DNA from 3 places in the Nonomuraea sp. NPDC047897 genome. Region 1 is predicted to be linked to each of the others. Evidence: riboswitches for the same ligand, from Rfam matches in the RefSeq annotation. Region 1 holds a riboswitch; each other region holds the start of a gene.
The links. Region 1 has a riboswitch for thiamine pyrophosphate ahead of ACGF0J_RS10675 (purine-cytosine permease family protein). Riboswitches for the same ligand answer to the same signal wherever they lie in the genome.
Positions count from the first base shown of each region.

Region 1 (5,974 bases):
CGGGTCGTCGGGAAGATGCCGAGCACCTTGCCGCGCTGCTCGCTCAGCACGCCGGCCTCGGCCAGCCCGGTCAGCAGGCGGTTGCGCAGCTTGGCGGAGTAGAGCTTCTGCACCCACCAGACGGGCTTGCGCTCCTTGCGCTCCCCGGCCATGCGGGCCAGGCTCGCGTCGAGCTCCCCGAAGCCGAGCGGGGTGGCGTCGCGGACGGACACCTTCTTCGCCGACAGCTCGATCCGTTCGTTGATCGCCAGCTCCGCGAGGATCGCCCCGGCCAGCGCCGGGTCGAGCTGCGTGCCGGAGATGAGCGGCTTGCCGTCGTCCTCGGAGTGGGCGAGCAGCAGGAGTTCCTCGGCGATCGTCACAGTCATGGTTTTGACATTAACGTGCCCCCATGACGCTTTCGCAGAAGTTGCACGCCGTTGGTCTTCCGCTGCTGCGGGCGCAGCTCGAACATCCCACGGTGGTGGGCATCGGGCGGGGCGACCTGCCCGAGCCGGTGTTCCGGTCGTGGCTGGAGCAGGACTACCTCTTCCTGCTCGACTACGTGCGGGTGTTCGCGCGGCTGGCCTGGCAGGCGCCGGACGGGCGGCTGGGCGACCTGGTGGACCTGGCCCACGCGACGTTCCACGACGAGCTGAACCTGCACCGGTCGATGTCGGCCCGCTTCGGGGCCGACCTGGAGGGGGCGCGCAAGGGACCGGCCTGCGCGGCGTACACGGCGTTCCTGCTGGAGTCGGCGGCGGACTACGGGGAGGGTCTGGCGGCCCTCTACCCGTGCATGTGGGGGTACTCGACGTTGGGCCGCAGGCTGGCCGAGAACCCGCCCGCCGAGCCGCGTTACCGCGCCTGGGTGGACACCTACGCCGATCCGGGCTTCGCGGCGCTGGCCGCGCGGGTCGGCGAGATGATCGACGAGGCGGCCCCGGACCCGGCGCGGGCGGAGGCGCTGTTCAGGGAGGGGATGGCGCACGAGCTGGCGTTCTGGGACGTCCCCTGACGGCGTCCACGGGCCGCCGTCCTGACGGCCGGTCCCGTCCACAGGCTGCCGTCCTGGCGGCGGGTCGTCCACAGGCTGTGGATCGCGCGGGCGGATCGTCGGGGCCGGACCGTACCCTGGTGACATGCCGGAACTTCCCGAAGTCGAGTCCCTGACCGCCTTCCTGCGGGAGCGGGCGGTGGGGCGCACGGTCCTGGCGGTCGACGTGGTCGCGATCCAGGCGCTCAAGACGTTCGACCCGCCGGCGAGCGCGCTCGGCGGGTTGACCGTCACGGGCGTGACGCGGCACGGCAAGTTCCTCGACCTCGACTGTGACGGGCTGCATGTGATCATCCACCTGGCGCGGGCCGGGTGGCTGCGCTGGCGCGACGACCTGTCGGGCGCCAAGCCGGTGCGGCCCGGCAAGGGCCCGCTCGCCGTACGGGTGCGGTTCGCGCCCGACGACGACGGGCTCGCGCCGGGGTTCGAGCTGACCGAAGCGGGCACGCAGAAGCGTCTCGCCGTCTATGTCACGAAAAACCCTGACACGGTGCCGGGCATCGCCGCCCTCGGCCCCGACCCGCTCGACGACGCCTTCACCGTCGACGCGCTCAGGCGCATCCTGGGCGGCAACCGCACCCAGATCAAGGGCCTGCTGCGCGACCAGAAGGTCATCGCGGGCATCGGCAACGCCTACTCCGACGAGGTGCTGCACGCGGCCCGGATGTCACCGTTCAAGATCGCCGCCACACTCACCGACGCGCAGATCGCCGACCTGTACGAGGCCATCGTCACGACTCTGCGCGAGGCGGTCGAGCGGGCGCACGGCCTGGCGGCCAAGGACCTCAAGGCGGAGAAGAAGTCGGGGCTCCGGGTGCACAACCGGGCCGGGCAGCCCTGCGACGTGTGCGGCGACACGATCCGGGAGGTGTCGTTCGCCGACTCCGCGCTGCAGTACTGCCCCACCTGCCAGACGGGCGGCAAGCCCCTCGCCGACCGCCGCCTGTCGCGCCTGCTGAAGTAGCGGCCCCGCACGAGACGATCGAGGCGGTGGTCGCCTGGATCGAGAAGCACCAGGGGGAGATCGCAGCCGCCGGTGCCGGCTACGACCGGGGGCGCGAGATGATGGACCCATGACGGTTCCCGAGATCGAGGCCGACAAGGTCCCCGCCGACGCCTTCCTGCTGGACGTCCGTGAGCTCCAGGAGTGGGTGGCCGGTCACGCGCCCGAGGCGGTGCACATCCCGATGTCGGAGATCCAGGGCCGGGTGGCCGAGGTGCCCGAGGACCGCCAGGTCTACGTGGTCTGCCGGGTCGGCGGCCGGTCGTTGCAGGTGGCGGCCTGGCTCAACCAGTTGGGGCGCGACGCGGTCAACGTCGGGGGCGGCATGCAGTCGTGGGCGTTCGCCCGCCGCCCGATGGTCAGCGAGACCGGACAGCCGCCCTTCGTCGCCTGATCTAGTGACATCTCCCGCTCCGACGTGCTGTAGCGCTCCCGGTGCAGGTCAAAGGCCACCCATGGGCGGTATGGGTGGACCTTTCAGTCCTCGTACAGCTACGAAGTACAGCAGTCGCCTGTACGCTGAGCTGGCAGGTCGGACGGAGGGGGAGCCCCGATGACGGCACAACCACAAGAGCTAACGCCGCAGGCAGCGCCGGACAAGAACCTGCGGGCCATTCGTGGCGCGCTGGTCACGCCACAGGATCGCGAAGGGTTTGACGAAGGGCTGCGGCTCGCGCTCGCGGAGGTTCGTGCCAGCCTCGACCTGACGAAGCTCAACGATTTCGTACACACGTGGTGGCTCATCGCGTGCGACTCGGCGAAAGACCCGGCAGGCCGCCGGCAGATGCATGAGCGCGTGGCCGATGCCCAAGCTCTTGCCACTCGTGGCGAGGCTCTGCCACGCGGCGACAAGAGCTGGCGTGAGCTGCTGTCCGAACGCGGAGTCGCGCTGTAGGCGTACACCCTCCTTCCTCCTGACCCCGTCGCCCAAGACCAGATCGACGCGCTACCGGATGAAGCGCTCGGCTACCTTGCCGAGTTGTTCACCCTTCTGGAGACGGCGCCGTGGACGGGGCGCTCATCGAACCCAAGCAATCCCGATGCCAACATGCTGACCATGCCGTTCGGTGAGCGCGGCCTCATCACGTACCTCGTCCTGGAAAGGACACGAGAGGTGTACGTCGTGCGCGTTCAGTGGCTCTGACGGAGTGCTTGGCCCAGCTTGCGCAGGGCCTCGCAGGTCGCCTCGTCGGTGGCGTCGGCACGTCCGCTCGCGTTCGCCTGCGACGACTGGTGCTGTCCTTGCGGGCGGCGGCGCCCCCGGCATCGGGCATCAACGGTCACCTTCCTGCTGACCCACGAGGCGGTGCCCCCGGGTTGGCGGTAGCCACGCAGCGGACAATTAGTGCATCATTAGGCGCGAGCTGGGGCGATCCCAGCTCGTCCCCATGAACCCCCGCGGGAGCTTGGAGCAACCAGGCTGAGAGGGCAGCTATCGCTGCTGCCGACCGCATGAACCTGTCCGGGTAATGCCGGCGTAGGGAGAGTGCGATGGCGCACGTCGCCGACGAAGTTCCGCTGACTCTCGACGGAGAACCCCCCAAGACTCTCGGGGTGCTCGACCAGGGCGCCCTGTGGGCCAACCTCGGCGTCAGCCTCCTCGGCTTCTCCGGGGCGCTGTTCCTGATCAGCCCGCTCCGCGACGCCCCGCCGCTGAGCCTGGTGGCCGCGCTGACGGCCACGCTCGTCGGCAGCCTGATCGGCACGGCCATGGTGGGCCTGGCGGCCGTGCCCGGCACGCGGACCGGGCAGCCGGCGATGGTCCTGCTGCGCGGCCTGTTCGGGGCGAAGTTGTCGTACATCCCGACCGTGCTCAACATCGTCCAGATGGTCGGCTGGGGCGCCTTCGAGCTCTGGGTGATCGCCATGGGGGCGAGCGCCATCTTCGGCTCCGCTGTGCCGTACGCGGTGTGGGTGATCGTCGCGGGAGTGATCACCACCGCGCTGAGCATCTGGCCGCTCGGCGCCGTACGGGTGCTGCGCCGCTACGTGACGATCGCCGTGGTCATCGCGATGGTCTGGTTCTCCGTGGACTTCCTGGGCACGGCCCAGCCGCAGACCGGCGGCTCGTGGGCGGCCTTCGCGCCGGCCGTCGACTACGTGATCGCGCTGTCGGTCTCCTGGGTGCCGCTCGCCGCCGACTTCGCCCGGCACTCCAGGTCGAGCGCGGCCGCCTTCACGGGTGTGGTCGGCGGCTACACGCTGGCGCAGGTCGCCTGCCTCGGCCTCGGCGTCTACGCGGTGGCCATGGCCGGGGCGGCCGCGGTGAACGCCGACTCCACGGCGGTGTTCGGCCCGTTCGTGGCGGCGCCGCTCGGGGCGCTGTTCTTCGCCGTGCTCGTGCTGCGGGAGACCGACCAGTCGTTCGCGAACGTCTACTCCACCACCGTGTCGCTGCAGAACCTCATGCCGAGGGTGGACCGCAGGGTGTTCTCCACCGCGGTGGGCCTGCTGACCATCGCCATCGCGCTGGTCGTGGACGTGACCTCCTACGGGGCCTTCCTCGGCGTCATCGGGGCGGTGTTCGTGCCGATGTTCGCGGTGCTGGCGGTCGACTACTTCGTGCTCGGCGGCGCGCTGAGGTGGAACACCGAGGAGGACGCCCCCGCCCGCTGGTCCATGCTGGCGCCCTGGGCCCTGGGCTTCGCCGCGTACTGGCTGACCACCTCGACGCCCACCGTCGAGCAGTGGGACGCCCTGTGGGCCGCGGCGCGCGACGCGATCGGTTTCACCCGGCAGCCGTGGATGAACGGCGCGCTCGGCGCGGCGCTGGTGGCGACGCTGGTGACGCTGGCGATCGGCGCGGTCAGGCGAGGGCGCGCGTCTCGACGGTGAGCAGGTGGCGCTTGGCGGCGGCGCCTCCGGCGTAGTCGCCGAGCGTGCCGTCGCCGGGCACGACGCGGTGGCAGGGCACCACCACGCACACCGGGTTGGAGTTGAGCGCGTTGCCGACCGCCCGCAGCGCGCGGGGCCGCCCGATGCGTTCGGCGATCTCGTCGAGGGTCGCCGTCGTGCCGTAGGGCACCGCCATCGTCTTCTGCAGCACCGTGCGCGCGAACGACGTGGTGAGGGCCAGGTCGACCGGCGTGGCGAAGGCGCGCAGCCGGCCGGAGAAGTAGGCGTCGAGCTCGCGGCGCACCGGGTCGAGCCGGCGGGCGTCGGGGCCGATGAACGTGCCGACGTGCCGCGACACCCGCTCGAACACGACGTGCTCGTCGTCGTAGCTGCATGCCGCGAGGCCCTTGCCGGACACCGCGAGCACCATCCTGCCCACGGCGCCGTCGTAGGTGCCGAACGCGATGTCGGGAGGGGACTCCCCGCGATAGCTGGGGGAGGTGACCCGCAGCAGAGCGTCGAGGTCGCTGCTCGCCATCCCCTCACCCTCTTCCGTCGCACGCCGTGACCGCAGCGTATCGGACGGATCGCACGACGCAGGCACCTCGCCACGGGCACTATGGAGATGTGGGTGACGAGTGGGCCGGCAGTGACGACGAGATCGCCCGTGCGGTGCTCGCCGCCTCGCCCAACGCGCTGATCGCGCTCGACCGCGACCAGAGCGTCCTGGTGTGGACGCCGGCGGCGGAGCGGCTCTTCGGCTGGAGCGCCGAGGAGATGCTGGGCCGGCGGGCGCCGATCGTGCCGGACGAGCTGACGGCCGAGCACAACGCGGTGCTCGAACGCGTGCGCACGGGTGGCCAGGTGAGGCTGCAGACCAGGCGGCTGCGCGCCGACGGCGGCGTGATCGACGTCCGGGTCGACACGAGCGCGCTGGTCATCGGCAGCTCGGTGGTGGGCTACGTCTGCGAGCACCACCCCGTCGAGGCCGGTGAGGAGGCCGGCGTGCCGGTGGCGCGCCGGGCGCAGCTCGTGCGCCGGCTGACGGACGTGGTCGCCGACATCAACGCCGAGCTGGAGCTGTCGGCCGTGCTCGACCG
Region 1 covers NZ_JBIDCC010000004.1:154,831-160,804, forward strand. The annotation lists gene ACGF0J_RS10645 (GPP34 family phosphoprotein) at 1-368, opposite strand, end outside; gene ACGF0J_RS10650 (TenA family protein) at 392-997, shown strand; gene ACGF0J_RS10655 (Fpg/Nei family DNA glycosylase) at 1,122-2,000, shown strand; gene ACGF0J_RS10660 (rhodanese-like domain-containing protein) at 2,110-2,433, shown strand; gene ACGF0J_RS10665 (DUF6247 family protein) at 2,593-2,934, shown strand; gene ACGF0J_RS10670 (hypothetical protein) at 3,019-3,183, shown strand; TPP riboswitch at 3,428-3,540, shown strand; gene ACGF0J_RS10675 (purine-cytosine permease family protein) at 3,531-4,874, shown strand; gene ACGF0J_RS10680 (methylated-DNA--[protein]-cysteine S-methyltransferase) at 4,846-5,412, opposite strand; gene ACGF0J_RS10685 (PAS domain S-box protein) at 5,502-5,974, shown strand, end outside.

Region 2 (5,974 bases), 170 kb from region 1:
ACGCCGCTCTGCACGAAGCTGTGGATGCACCAGATCATCGAGATGACCGTGAAGTCCAGGTCGGCGTCCCCCACGTTGAGCGGCGCGATGGAGTCGATGACGGACTGCGCGAGCGGCTGGACGTACACCGGTTCCAGCCCCGACACGTCGCTGGCGTCGGAGAGCCAGCGGTGCATCCACAGCGCCGGGAACTCGGGATGCGCGGCGCAGAAGTCGATGTAGCGGTCGAGGAGCCGGTGCAGCGCCACCGCCTTCGCCTCGCCGGGAGCGGCCGTCAGCTCTCCCGCGGCGTCCTCCAACTCGTCGGCGAAGGCGCGGAACGCCCGGTCCATGACCGCCAGGTACAGCTCGCGCTTGCTGCCGACGTGGTAGCTGACCGTGGCGACGTTCAGGCCGACGGCCTCCGCGATCTGGCGCGTGGACGTGCCGTCGTAGCCGAGCGCGGCGAACAGCCTGGTGGCGACCTGGAGGATCATCTCCCGCTGGCCGCTCTCCCCTGATTTCACGCGGCCGACCCTAGGCCCGGGCGTGAGGTCGCTCAATCAGTTGATGGACAGGTTTGCGCCAAGTTCTGGCCAACCGCCCGCGCCGCGCGCCATCCACCGATCGGTGGATTTCCGGTTCAGCCGTCCACCCGCCGGAGTGCGGCCGGTAGGTCGATCCGCCGCGTGGCGCCGCGCCGGATGCTTGATCCATGGCAGTCATCGAAGTCAGCGGCCTGACGAAGAGGTACGCGGGACAGACGGTCCTGGACGGGGTGTCGTTCTCCGTGAAGGAGGGCGAGATCTTCGGCATCCTCGGCCCGAACGGCACCGGCAAGACCACGACCGTGGAGTGCGTGGAGGGCCTGCGGCGGCCCGACGGCGGGTCCGTCCGGGTCCTCGGGCTCGACCCCGCGAAGGACGGCCGCCGGCTGCGCGAGGTGATCGGGGTGCAGCTCCAGCACACGCAGCTCCCCGAGAACATCAAGGTCTGGGAGGCGCTCGACCTGTACGCCTCCTTCTACGCCCGCCCCCGCGACTGGCGTGACCTGCTGGAGCAGTGGGGCCTGGCCGACAAGCGCGACGCCCGCTTCGGCAAGCTGTCGGGCGGCCAGAAGCAGCGGCTGTTCATCGCCCTGGCGCTGGTCGGCGGCCCGAAGGTGGCCTTCCTCGACGAGCTGACGACCGGCCTCGACCCGCAGGCGCGCCGCGCCACCTGGGAGGTCATCAAGCAGGTGCGCGACAGCGGCGTCACCGTCGTCCTGGTCAGCCACTTCATGGACGAGGTGGAGGAGCTGTGCGACCGGGTCGCGGTGTTCGACCGCGGCACCGTCGTCGCCGTCGACACCCCGACCGGCCTGATCGACGGGGTGGACGCCGAGCACCAGATGCGCTTCACGCTCATGGCGGGCGACGCCGACCCGGCCGTCCTGCTGGGCGACCTGCCGGGCGTGTCCGGCGTGTCCCGCAGCGGCGACCAGGTGGTCGTCACCGGCCGGGGCGACTTCGCCACCGCCGTCACCGCCGCTCTGGCCCGCCACCAGCTTCTCGTCGCCGACCTGCGCATCGGCAGGCGGACGCTCGACGACGCCTTCATCGCCCTGACCGGCCGCCCCTTCGGAGACCACGCATGAGCGCCCTCGCCAAACTCACCACCGTCGAACTGAAGCTGCTGGCCCGCGAACCCGGCGCGATGTTCACCATCCTCATCCCGCTGTTCATCCTCGTGGTGTTCGGCAGCTCGATCACCCCCGGCGACACCGTGCTGCTGCCGATGTCGCTGGCCATCGCCGTGGGGCTGGTGGGGCTGTACCAGCTCCCCACCACCCTGGCGACCTACCGGGAGCGGGGCATCCTGCGCCGGCTGTCCACCACCCCGGTGCGGCCGGCGAGCCTGCTGACGGTGCAGCTCGCGTTGCAGCTCGTGCTCGCGCTGACCGCCTGCGGCCTGCTCGTGGCCGTCGCGGGCACCGTCCTGCGCGCCCACGTGCCGTCGGGCGTCCTGGCGCTCACGGTGGCGTTCCTGCTGGGCACGGCCGCGATGTTCGCCATCGGGCTGCTGATCGCGGCCCTGGCGCCGAACGGCCGGGCCGCCAACGGGATCGGCGTGCTGCTGTACTTCCCCATGGCCTACCTCGCCGGGCTCATCCAGCCGCCGCACCAGATGCCCACGGCGTTGCGGAACGTGGGGGAATACACTCCTCTGGGCGCCTTCCGGCGGGTGCTCGCGGAGGTCTGGGCGGGCGGGTTCCCCAGCCCCCTCATGATGGCCGTGCTGGCCGCGTACGCGCTGGTCGTCAGCCTGGCGGCGGCCAAGTTCTTCCGGTGGGAGTAGGGACGTGACGAGGACGGCGGCGGACACGCGGCTCGACCGGTGGGAGCGGCTCCTGGAGCGCCTGCTCGCGGCGGTGCCGTACCTGCTGCTGGTGGTGTCCACGGCGCTGTCCTGGCTGACCGGTGACACCGCGTGGCCGTACCGCCTGACCACGCTCGGCCTGGCGGCCCTCACCGCCGCCTGGATCGGGGTGATGGGCAGGACGCCCGGCGCCCGGCGGCACGTCTACGTCGCCGGGCTGGTGGTCCTGATCGCGGTGCTCAACACGCGGGGGATCTGGTTCGCCTCCTTCTTCGCCTTCACCGGCTACCTGCACTCCTGGTGGTACCTGCCGGGCAGGTGGCGGCTCGCCGGGGTGACCGCGACCGCCGCCGTGTGCATCCCGGGCTACACCGGCCGGCTGCCCGAGCCCACCCTCACGGGCATCCTGACCTACCTGTTCTTCGTCGCCGTGGTCGTCTCGCTCGTCTGCCTGTTCAGCTTCGTCGGCGACGTCACCACCGAGCGGAGCGCCGAGCGCAAGCTCATGGTGGCGCGGCTGGAGGAGACGCTGCGGGAGAACGCGGGCCTGCACACCCAGCTCCTCGTGCAGGCCCGCGAGGCCGGGGTGTTCGACGAGCGCCGGCGCATGGCCCGCGAGATCCACGACACCCTCGCCCAGGGGCTGGCGGGCATCATCGCCCAGCTCCAGGCCGCCACCCACGCCCACGAGGCCGGCGAGGAGCCGGCCGTCTGGCGGCGGCACCTCGACACGGCCACCCGCCTGGCCCGCGACAGCCTGGCCGAGGCGCGCCGGTCGGTGCACGCCATGGAGCCGGGGCCGCTGCAGTCCGCCCCCCTGCCGGACGCGCTGGCGCGGGTCGCCGCCGAGTGGTCGGAGCTGCACGGCGTACGCGCCGACGTCACCGCGACGGGCCCGGTCCGTCCGCTGCACCCGGAGGTGGAGGGGACGCTGCTGCGCACCGCTCAGGAGGCGCTGGCCAACGTGGCCAAGCACGCCCGGGCCGGCCGGGTCGCCGTCACCCTGTCGTACATGGAGGACCTCGTCAGTCTGGACGTGCGCGACGACGGCGCCGGGTTCGACGCGGAGCGGGTCCGCGACGGCGGCGGGTACGGTCTGACCTCGATGCGCCAGCGGGTCAGCCGCCTGGCGGGCACCCTGGAGATCGAGAGCGAGCCCGGCTCCGGCACCGCGATCTCCGCGGCCGTCCCCGCGGTGCCCAGGGAACACGCGGAGGAGAGCTTCCTTGCCTGACACCCCCATCCGGCTGCTGATCGCCGACGACCATCCCATCGTCCGCGACGGCATCCGCGGCATGTTCACCGGCGACCCGCGCTTCGAGGTGGCCGGAGAGGCGGGCGACGGCGCGCAGGCCGTCGACCTCGCCCGCGCCCTCGACCCCGACGTCGTGCTCATGGACCTGCGGATGCCCCGCATGGACGGAGTGACAGCCATCAGGGAGCTGGCGCGGCTCGGTGTCCGGGCCCGGGTGCTGGTCCTCACCACGTACGACACCGACAGCGACGTGCTGCCCGCGATCGAGGCCGGAGCCACCGGCTACCTGCTGAAGGACGCCGCACGCGAGGACCTCACGCGCGGCGTCGAGGCGGCGGCGCGCGGCGAGGCCGTCCTGTCCCCGTCCGTCGCCACCCGCCTCATGGGTCAGGTGCGCGCACCCGCCGACCCGCTGAGCGGCCGGGAGCTGGAGATCCTGCGCCTGGTGGCCCAGGGCACCACCAACCGCGAGGCCGCGGCCCGGCTGTTCATCAGCGAGGCGACGGTCAAGACGCACCTGCTGCACGTCTACGCCAAGCTCGGCGTCAACGACCGGGCCGCCGCGGTCGCCGTGGCCTACCAGCGCGGCCTGCTCACCGGGGGGTGACCGCCCGTCGAGGACGGGCCCGGGCACGTCGGCGGCTCCGCCTTGCGCCCCTGCGGGCGCCGGGTTACGTTGATCCGGTCCAACGCGGGAGCCCGGTGTGACCGGGCTGAGAGGACGGCTACCCATCAGCCGCCGACCGCCAGAACCTGCTCCGGGTAATGCCGGCGAAGGGAGTTGCCGCGTGAGTGGCGCGCGTTTTTCCAAGGTCCACCTCGGCGAGCTGCGGGTGCCCGTGCGGGAGGTGCTGCTGTCCAACGGGGAGCGGATCAGCTTGTACGACACGTCCGGGCCGTACACCGACCCGGCGGCCGCCACCGACGTGACCGAGGGGCTGCCGGCCCGGCGCGAGGAGTGGATCCTCGCCCGGGGGGACGTGGCCGACTACGCGGGCCGGCCGGTGCGGCCGATCGACGACGGCCGCCCGAGCGGGGCCGGCCGGGCCGGACACGCCTGGCGCGGCGCGGCGCGGCGGCCGTTGCGGGCCACGGGGGCGCCCGTGACGCAGCTCGCCTACGCCCGGCGGGGGGAGATCACCCGCGAGATGGAGTTCGTCGCGATCCGGGAGGGCGTGACACCGGAGTTCGTCCGGGACGCGGTGGCCGCCGGCCGGGCGATCATCCCCGCGAACGTCAACCACCCGGAGAGCGAGCCGATGATCATCGGTCGCGACTTCCTCGTGAAGATCAACGCCAACATCGGCAACTCGGCCGTCACCTCCTCGATCGAGGAGGAGGTCGAGAAGATGACCTGGGCCACCCGGTGGGGCGCCGACACGATCATGGACCTGTCCACCGGTCGCGACATCCACACCACCCGCGAATGGATCATCCGCAACTCGCCCGTGCCCGTCGGCACCGTGCCGCTCTACCAGGCGCTGGAGAAGGTCGGCGGGGTGGCCGCCGACCTGTCGTGGGAGGTCTACCGCGACACGCTGATCGAGCAGTGCGAGCAGGGCGTCGACTACATGACCGTGCACGCCGGGGTGCGGCTGGCGTACGTGCCGCTGACCGCCCGCCGCAAGACGGGCATCGTGTCCCGGGGCGGCTCGATCATGGCCGCCTGGTGCCTGGCGCACCACCGCGAGAGCTTCCTGTACGAGCACTTCGCCGACATGTGCGAGATCTTCGCCGCGTACGACGTGGCGTTCTCACTGGGCGACGGCCTGCGGCCCGGCTCCATCGCCGACGCCAACGACGAGGCGCAGTTCGCCGAGCTGCGCACGCTGGGCGAGCTGACCGCGATCGCCCGCGAGCACGGCGTCCAGACGATGGTCGAGGGACCCGGCCACGTGCCCATGCACAAGATCAAGGAGAACGTCGACCTGCAGCGCGAGCTGTGCGACGACGCCCCCTTCTACACGCTCGGCCCGCTGGTGACCGACATCGCCCCCGGATACGACCACATCACCTCCGGCATCGGCGCCGCCATGATCGGCTGGTTCGGCACGGCCATGCTCTGCTACGTCACCCCGAAGGAGCACCTGGGCCTGCCCGACCGGGACGACGTCAAGACCGGCGTCATCACGTACAAGATCGCGGCGCACGCCGCCGACCTGGCCAAGGGCCACCCGCTCGCCCAGCGGTGGGACGACGCGCTGTCCGACGCCCGGTTCGAGTTCCGCTGGGAGGACCAGTTCGACCTGTCGCTCGACCCCGACACCGCCCGCTCCTTCCACGACGAGACGCTGCCCGCGGCCCCGGCGAAGACCGCCCACTTCTGCTCCATGTGCGGGCCCAAGTTCTGCTCCATGAAGATCAGCCACGACGTCCGCCGCT
Region 2 covers NZ_JBIDCC010000004.1:320,736-326,709, reverse strand. The annotation lists gene ACGF0J_RS11530 (TetR/AcrR family transcriptional regulator) at 1-506, opposite strand, end outside; gene ACGF0J_RS11525 (ABC transporter ATP-binding protein) at 695-1,615, shown strand; gene ACGF0J_RS11520 (ABC transporter permease) at 1,612-2,316, shown strand; gene ACGF0J_RS11515 (sensor histidine kinase) at 2,321-3,571, shown strand; gene ACGF0J_RS11510 (response regulator) at 3,564-4,199, shown strand; TPP riboswitch at 4,274-4,389, shown strand; gene thiC (phosphomethylpyrimidine synthase ThiC) at 4,381-5,974, shown strand, end outside.
Region 2: linked by a shared signal. The riboswitch ahead of thiC (phosphomethylpyrimidine synthase ThiC) and the one ahead of ACGF0J_RS10675 (purine-cytosine permease family protein) in region 1 are both predicted to bind thiamine pyrophosphate.

Region 3 (5,974 bases), on a different contig from region 1:
CAGCGGCCGCTGGAACCGCACCACGCCGCCGTTGCCGAGCCGGCGCACCTTGACCTTGAAGCCGAGCTGCTCCAGCTCCTGCCTGGCGTCGTTGACGTTCTTGCCCATCACCTGCGGCACCAGCGCGAACTGCTGGTCGTCACGCGCCTCGTCGTCGTCGCCGTCGCCCCGGTTGAACCAGCCCCAGAAGTCGTCGCTGCACCGGGCCACCGTGACCATCGCCATCGAGCCCTTGTCGACCTCGGCCTTGGCCTTCGGCGCCTGCGCGATGACCGTGCACGGCTCGGCGTCGTCGTCGACCTCGTTGACCTGCACCTGGAAGCCCTGCTCCTGCAGGTAGGCGGCCGCCTCGTTCTTCGTCATGCCGGACACGTCGGGCATCACCAGACCGGCGCTGACGAAGACGCCGACCTTCGAGCCCTCCCTGACCTTCTCGCCCACCTGCGGCGAGGTGCGGATCACCGCGCCCCGCTCGACCAGCTGGCTGGGCAGCCGCCTGACCGTGCCCACGCTCAGGCCGGCCTTGGCGATCTCCAACCGGGCGTCGCTCTCGCTCAGCCCCTGCACCTTGGGCACCAGCACCCGCTTGGGGCCCAGCGACGGCACCAGCGTGATCGTGGCGCCGCTCTCGACCTCCTTGCCGGAGACCGGGTCGTGGCTGAGCACGAGGCCCTCGGCCACGTTCTCGTCGTGCCGGCCGGGCGCCTGGCGCACCTTGAAGCCGCGGGAGGTCAGGTTCTGCTCGGCCACCACGACGTTCTTGCCGATCAGCCCGCCGGGCACGGCCACGTAGCGGGTCTGCGAGAAGTACACGCCCGTCGCCGCGATCGCCACCGCCATCACGGCGGCCAGCGTGACCAGGAACCAGGTCGAGCGGAGAGCGCGACGCCGCCCCGGCGGCGCGGGGGCCGCCCCCTCGGCGCGCGGCTGGATGAGCGTCGGGTTGGGCCCGCCGGCCGCCGGGCCGGTGAGCCCCGCCTGCGGCAGCGCCTGCGTCGGCTGGGGCTGCGGCGGCAGCGCGTGCGGGGCGGAGTGCGGCTGGGACGGGTGCTGCGGCGCCGAGTGCGGCTGCGGCCCGTAGGGCTGCGACGCGCCGGTCTGGAACCCGTAGGGCCGCGACGCGCCGCCCTGGGAGCCGTAGGGCTGTGATGAACCGTAGGGCTGCGAACCGTAGGCCTGCGAACCGCCGGTCTGGGTCCCGTACGGCTGCGACCCCGACGGTTGCGACGGCTGCGGGTGCGGCTGCGAGTGCTGGGTGCGGGACGCGGCGGGATCGGTCAGCCGGGGCAGCAGGCGGTGCGTCTCGACGGCCGCCACCAGCATCGCGGTCGCATCGGCCGGACGGTCGCCCGGCTCGCGCGCGGTGGCCTGCGCGACCAGCGCGTCGACCTGCGGCGGCACGTCGGGCGTCAGCGACGACGGCGCCGGGACGGTGTCGTGGACGTGCCGGTAGGCCACCGACATCGGGGTCTGGCCGTCGTAGGGCGGCTGCCCGGTCACCAGCTCGAACAGCATGATGCCCGTCGCGTAGACGTCGCTGCGCGCGTCGGCCGCGCCCGTCGTCACCTGCTCGGGCGACATGTAGCCGATCGTGCCGATCATCATGCCGGTGCGGGTCTGGCCGGACGCCTCGATCGCGCGGGCGAGCCCGAAGTCCACCACCTTGACCCGGCCGTCGGCGGTCAGCAGGACGTTCTCCGGCTTGACGTCGCGGTGCACCATCCCGGCCTGGTGGGCCGCGCCCAGCGCCGCGAGCACCGGGATCACCAGCTCCAGCGCCTCACGCGCCGGCAGCCTGCCCCGCTCGCGCAGGATGTCGCGCAGCGTCCTGCCCGGCACGTACTCCATCGACAGGTAGACCACGTCGCCGTCGGTGCCCTGGTCGAAGACGGCCACCACGTTGGGGTGGGACAGGCTGGCCACGGACTTGGCCTCGCCGATGAACCTGCGCACGAACGACGGGTCCTCGGCCAGCGAGCGGTGCATGACCTTCAGGGCCACCGTGCGGTCGAGCCGGACGTCGAGCGCGAGGTAGACGGTCGCCATGCCACCCCGCGCGATGCGGGACTCGATGCGGTAGCGCCCATCGAGGAGCCGCCCGACGAGGGCGTCCGCAGTCGTCGTGTCCACGAGGCCGAGTTTACGGGCGATCGCGGCCCGGCACGTCCTGACCATCCCAAACGATGCCGAGCCGTGCCCCGCACCCGGCCCCCACCTGGAACGGCCGCCGCGGCCCTGCCGAGGCGGCCTCCCGGCGGAGCTAGGGAGTCATCGGCGAGGACGCCTCCGCGTAGCGGCGGCGGGGGATGCGCCCGGCCAGGCGCGCGAGCCGGCCCGCCCGCACGGCTTCGCGCATCGCCGCCGCCATGAGGTCGGGCCGCCGTGCCCGGGTCACCGCGGTGGCCAGCAGCACCGCGTCGCAGCCCAGTTCCATGGCGAGGGCGGCGTCGCTCGCCGTGCCGATGCCCGCGTCGAGGATCACCGGCACGGAGGCCGCCTCGACGATCAGCTCGATGTTGTGCGGGTTGCGGATGCCGAGACCCGAGCCGATCGGCGCGCCGAGCGGCATGACCGCCGCACAGCCCGCCTGCTCCAGGCGGCGCGCCAGCGCCGGGTCGTCGCCGATGTACGGGAGCACGACGAACCCGTCGGCCACCAGCCGCTCCGCCGCGTCGAACGTCTCGATCGGGTCGGGCAGCAGGGTCCGCTCGTCGGCGATCACCTCCAGCTTGACCCAGTCGGTGCCGAGCGCCTCACGGGCCAGCCGGGCGGTCAGCACGGCGTCGCCGGCGGTGAAGCAGCCCGCCGTGTTGGGCAGCACCTTGATGTCGCGCCGCCGCAGCACGTCCAGCACCGATCCGCGCGCCGACGGGTCGAGCCGCCGCATCGCGACCGTGGTCAGCTCGGTGCCGGAGGCGTCCAGCGCCTGGTCCAGCACCTCCAGCGAAGGGGCGCCGCCCGTGCCCATGATGAGCCGCGAGGAGAACTTCTCGCCCGCGATGATCAGGTCATCCACCTTGCACCGCCGTCAGCACCTCGACGCGGTCGCTGTCGCGCAGCGGCGTGGTCTCCCACGTGCCGCGCGTCACCACCTCGTCGTTCACGGCCACCGCCACACCGGCGGTGAGGCCGGTCAGGATCCGTACGGCCTGCGCCACGGTGGTGCCGTCGGGCACCTCGCGGGCGTCGCCGTTGATCGTCACTTTCATCGCCAACTCCTCGAGGGTGGGGACCCGGGCCCGGGGCGCGGCCCAGCGCCGGATGCCGTGCCGGATGTCGCGCCGGATGTCGTGCCGGTTGTCGCGCCGGGTCCGGTGCCGGGTCCGGTACGCGGGCGGGACGGGGAGCACAGGGCGGCCAGCTCGGGCTCCTCGCCCAGCAGGACGGCCGCCGTGAGCGGGGCCAGCAGCACGCCGCCCCGGTGGTGCCCGGTGGCGAGCGTCAGCCCGGGGGTGCCGCTCGGGCCGATGTAGGGCACGTTGTCCGGCGTGCCTGGGCGCAGCCCGGCCACCACGTCGGCGACCTCCAGCTCGGTCACCCCGGGCACCAGCTCGCGGGCGTCGCGCAGCAGCTCGTACAGGCCGCCGGCCGTCACTCGCGTGTCGAACCCGAGCTCCTCCTGCGTGGCCCCCACCACCAGCTCGCCGTCGCCGCGGGGCACCAGGTAGACGTGCGCGCCGTGCACCGTGCCGCGCACGCACCGGCGCAGCAGCGGCTCGGGGGAGCGCAGCCGCATGATCTGCCCCTTGACCGGCCGGACCTCGACGTCGGCCAGCTCGGCGCTCCACGCCCCGGCCGCCAGCACGACGCCGTCGCCCCGCAGCTCGCCGGGCGCCCGGTCCAGCGACACCCCGCGGACCGCGCCGCCCTCGCGCAGCAGCCCGCTCACCCGGGCGCGCACCAGCGGGACGCCGCGCCGGTCCAGGGCGGCGAGCAGCGCCGCCGTGACCCGGCGCGGATCCACCCACGCGTCACCGGGGGCGAGCAGCCCGCCCCGCACGGACGGCGCGAGCATCGGCTCCAGCCGCCGGCACTCGCGGCCCGTCAGCCGCTCGACCGGGAGCCCCAGTTTCTCCATGAAGTCGGCCAGCTCGCCCAGCGCCGCCAGGTCGTCGGCCCCGAAGGCCACGTCGAGGGTGCCGTCGGCCCGCAGGTCCACACCGCCTCGGGCGGTGGAGGCGTCGAGTCCGGCGTCGGCGGCCAGCTCGGCGGCGAACGACGGCCACCTGCGCAGCGAGGCGACGCCCAGCCGCAGCAGCGGCTCCTCGGTGTAGGTGACCTCGCTGACCGGCGCCAGCATGCCCGCCGCCGCGTGCGACGCGCCCGTGCCGGGCGCCGGATCCACCACGGTCACCGCGCGTCCCGCCCGGGACAGCCGCCAGGCGATCGTCAGCCCGACGATCCCGCCGCCCACGACCAGGTCCATGCGCGCTCCCTTCGCCGGCATGATCCGGATCAGGTGGTTTGCGGTCGAAGGCCCGCGCAGCCTTCCTCTCAGCCCGGTGCGGCCGGACTCCCGCGCGTCGTACGGCTCCAGCCTATGCCCTCGCCATGACGTGCCCGGCACCGGCCCGTTATGGTCATGTCCGTGAACCATGTCGTGGTGGTCGGAGCGGGCCTGGCGGGCGTGCGGAGCATCGAGGCGTTGCGGGCGAGGGGGTTCGACGGCGCGATCACGCTCGTGGGGGCCGAACGCCACCGCCCCTACGACCGCCCGCCGCTGTCCAAGGCGGTCCTGCTGGGCGCCAGTGACTCCAGCTACGTCGACTTCGACCCGGTCGCGCTGCGGGTGGACTTCCGGCCGGGCGTCGGCGCCACGTCGCTGCGGGCCGGCGTCGTGGAGACCACCGAAGGCGAGCTGGCCTACGACGGTCTCGTCATCGCCACCGGGGCCGAGCCCGTCACGGTGCCCGGCGACGGGCCGCAGCACGTGCTGCGCACCCTCGACGACGCGCTGGAGCTGCGCGCCAGGCTCGTCCCCGGCGCCCGGGTGGTCGTCGTCGGGGCCGGCTGGATCGGCGCCGAGGTGGCCACCGCGGCCCGCCGGTCCGGCTGCGAGGTGACCGTGGTGGAGGTCGGGCCCGCGCCGCTCGCGCACGCCGTCGGCGCCGAGCTCGGCGCCCGCACCCTGAGCTGGTACGACGGCGTCGACCTGCGGCTGGAGACGATGGTGGGGTCCGTCGAGGAGGGCGGCGTCGAGCTGGTCGGCGGGGAGTTCGTGCCGGCGCACGTGGTGGTCACCGGCATCGGCGTCCGCCCGGCCGTCGAGTGGCTGGCCGGCGCCGACATCGACCTGCACAACGGCGTCGTCACCGACGAGCACCTGCGCACCTCCCTGCCGGGCGTGGTGGCGGTCGGCGACTGCGCCGCCTGGTGGTCGCGCCGCTACGGGACGCGGCTGCGGGTCGAGCACTGGGACACCGCCCTGGGCGCCCCGGAGGTGGCCGCCGCCTCCCTGCTCGGCGAGGACGCCGTCTACGACCCGGTGCCGTACTTCTGGTCCGAGCAGTTCGGCCACATGCTCCAGTACGCCGGCCACCGCGAGGCGGGGGAGCGGCTGCTGTACCGGGGCGAGCCCGAGGGCAAGTGGGCGGCCGTCTGGCTCACCGGCGACGACCGGCTCGCCGCCGTGCTGGCCGTCGACCGGCCGCGGGACCTGGTCCAGGGCCGCCGGCTCATCGAGGCCGGGCGGCGACTCGACGCGAACCGCCTGGTAGATCCCGATATTTCGCTACGAGATTGTGTTGTTTGAGCCAGCACGGCATGTGGTAGTTGTGGTTCCGTGACGCTTTCTGTTGCGCAGATCGACCGGGAGACCGACCAGCTCGTCGACGAGTGGCTCACTCTTCCCGAAGTGGCCGACCGCCTGGGGTTGTCCCTGGGCCGGGCCAAGCAACTCCTCAAGGACCACAAGCTGCTCGGCGTCCGCCGCGGCAGCGGTGGGCCGCAGGTGCCTGCGGTGTTCATCGACGGA
Region 3 covers NZ_JBIDCC010000011.1:176,743-182,716, reverse strand. The annotation lists gene ACGF0J_RS25005 (PASTA domain-containing protein) at 1-2,130, opposite strand, end outside; gene ACGF0J_RS25000 (thiazole synthase) at 2,261-3,016, opposite strand; gene thiS (sulfur carrier protein ThiS) at 3,009-3,209, opposite strand; gene thiO (glycine oxidase ThiO) at 3,206-4,426, opposite strand; TPP riboswitch at 4,416-4,530, opposite strand; gene ACGF0J_RS24985 (NAD(P)/FAD-dependent oxidoreductase) at 4,589-5,752, shown strand; gene ACGF0J_RS24980 (Rv2175c family DNA-binding protein) at 5,783-5,974, shown strand, end outside.
Region 3: linked by a shared signal. The riboswitch ahead of thiO (glycine oxidase ThiO) and the one ahead of ACGF0J_RS10675 (purine-cytosine permease family protein) in region 1 are both predicted to bind thiamine pyrophosphate.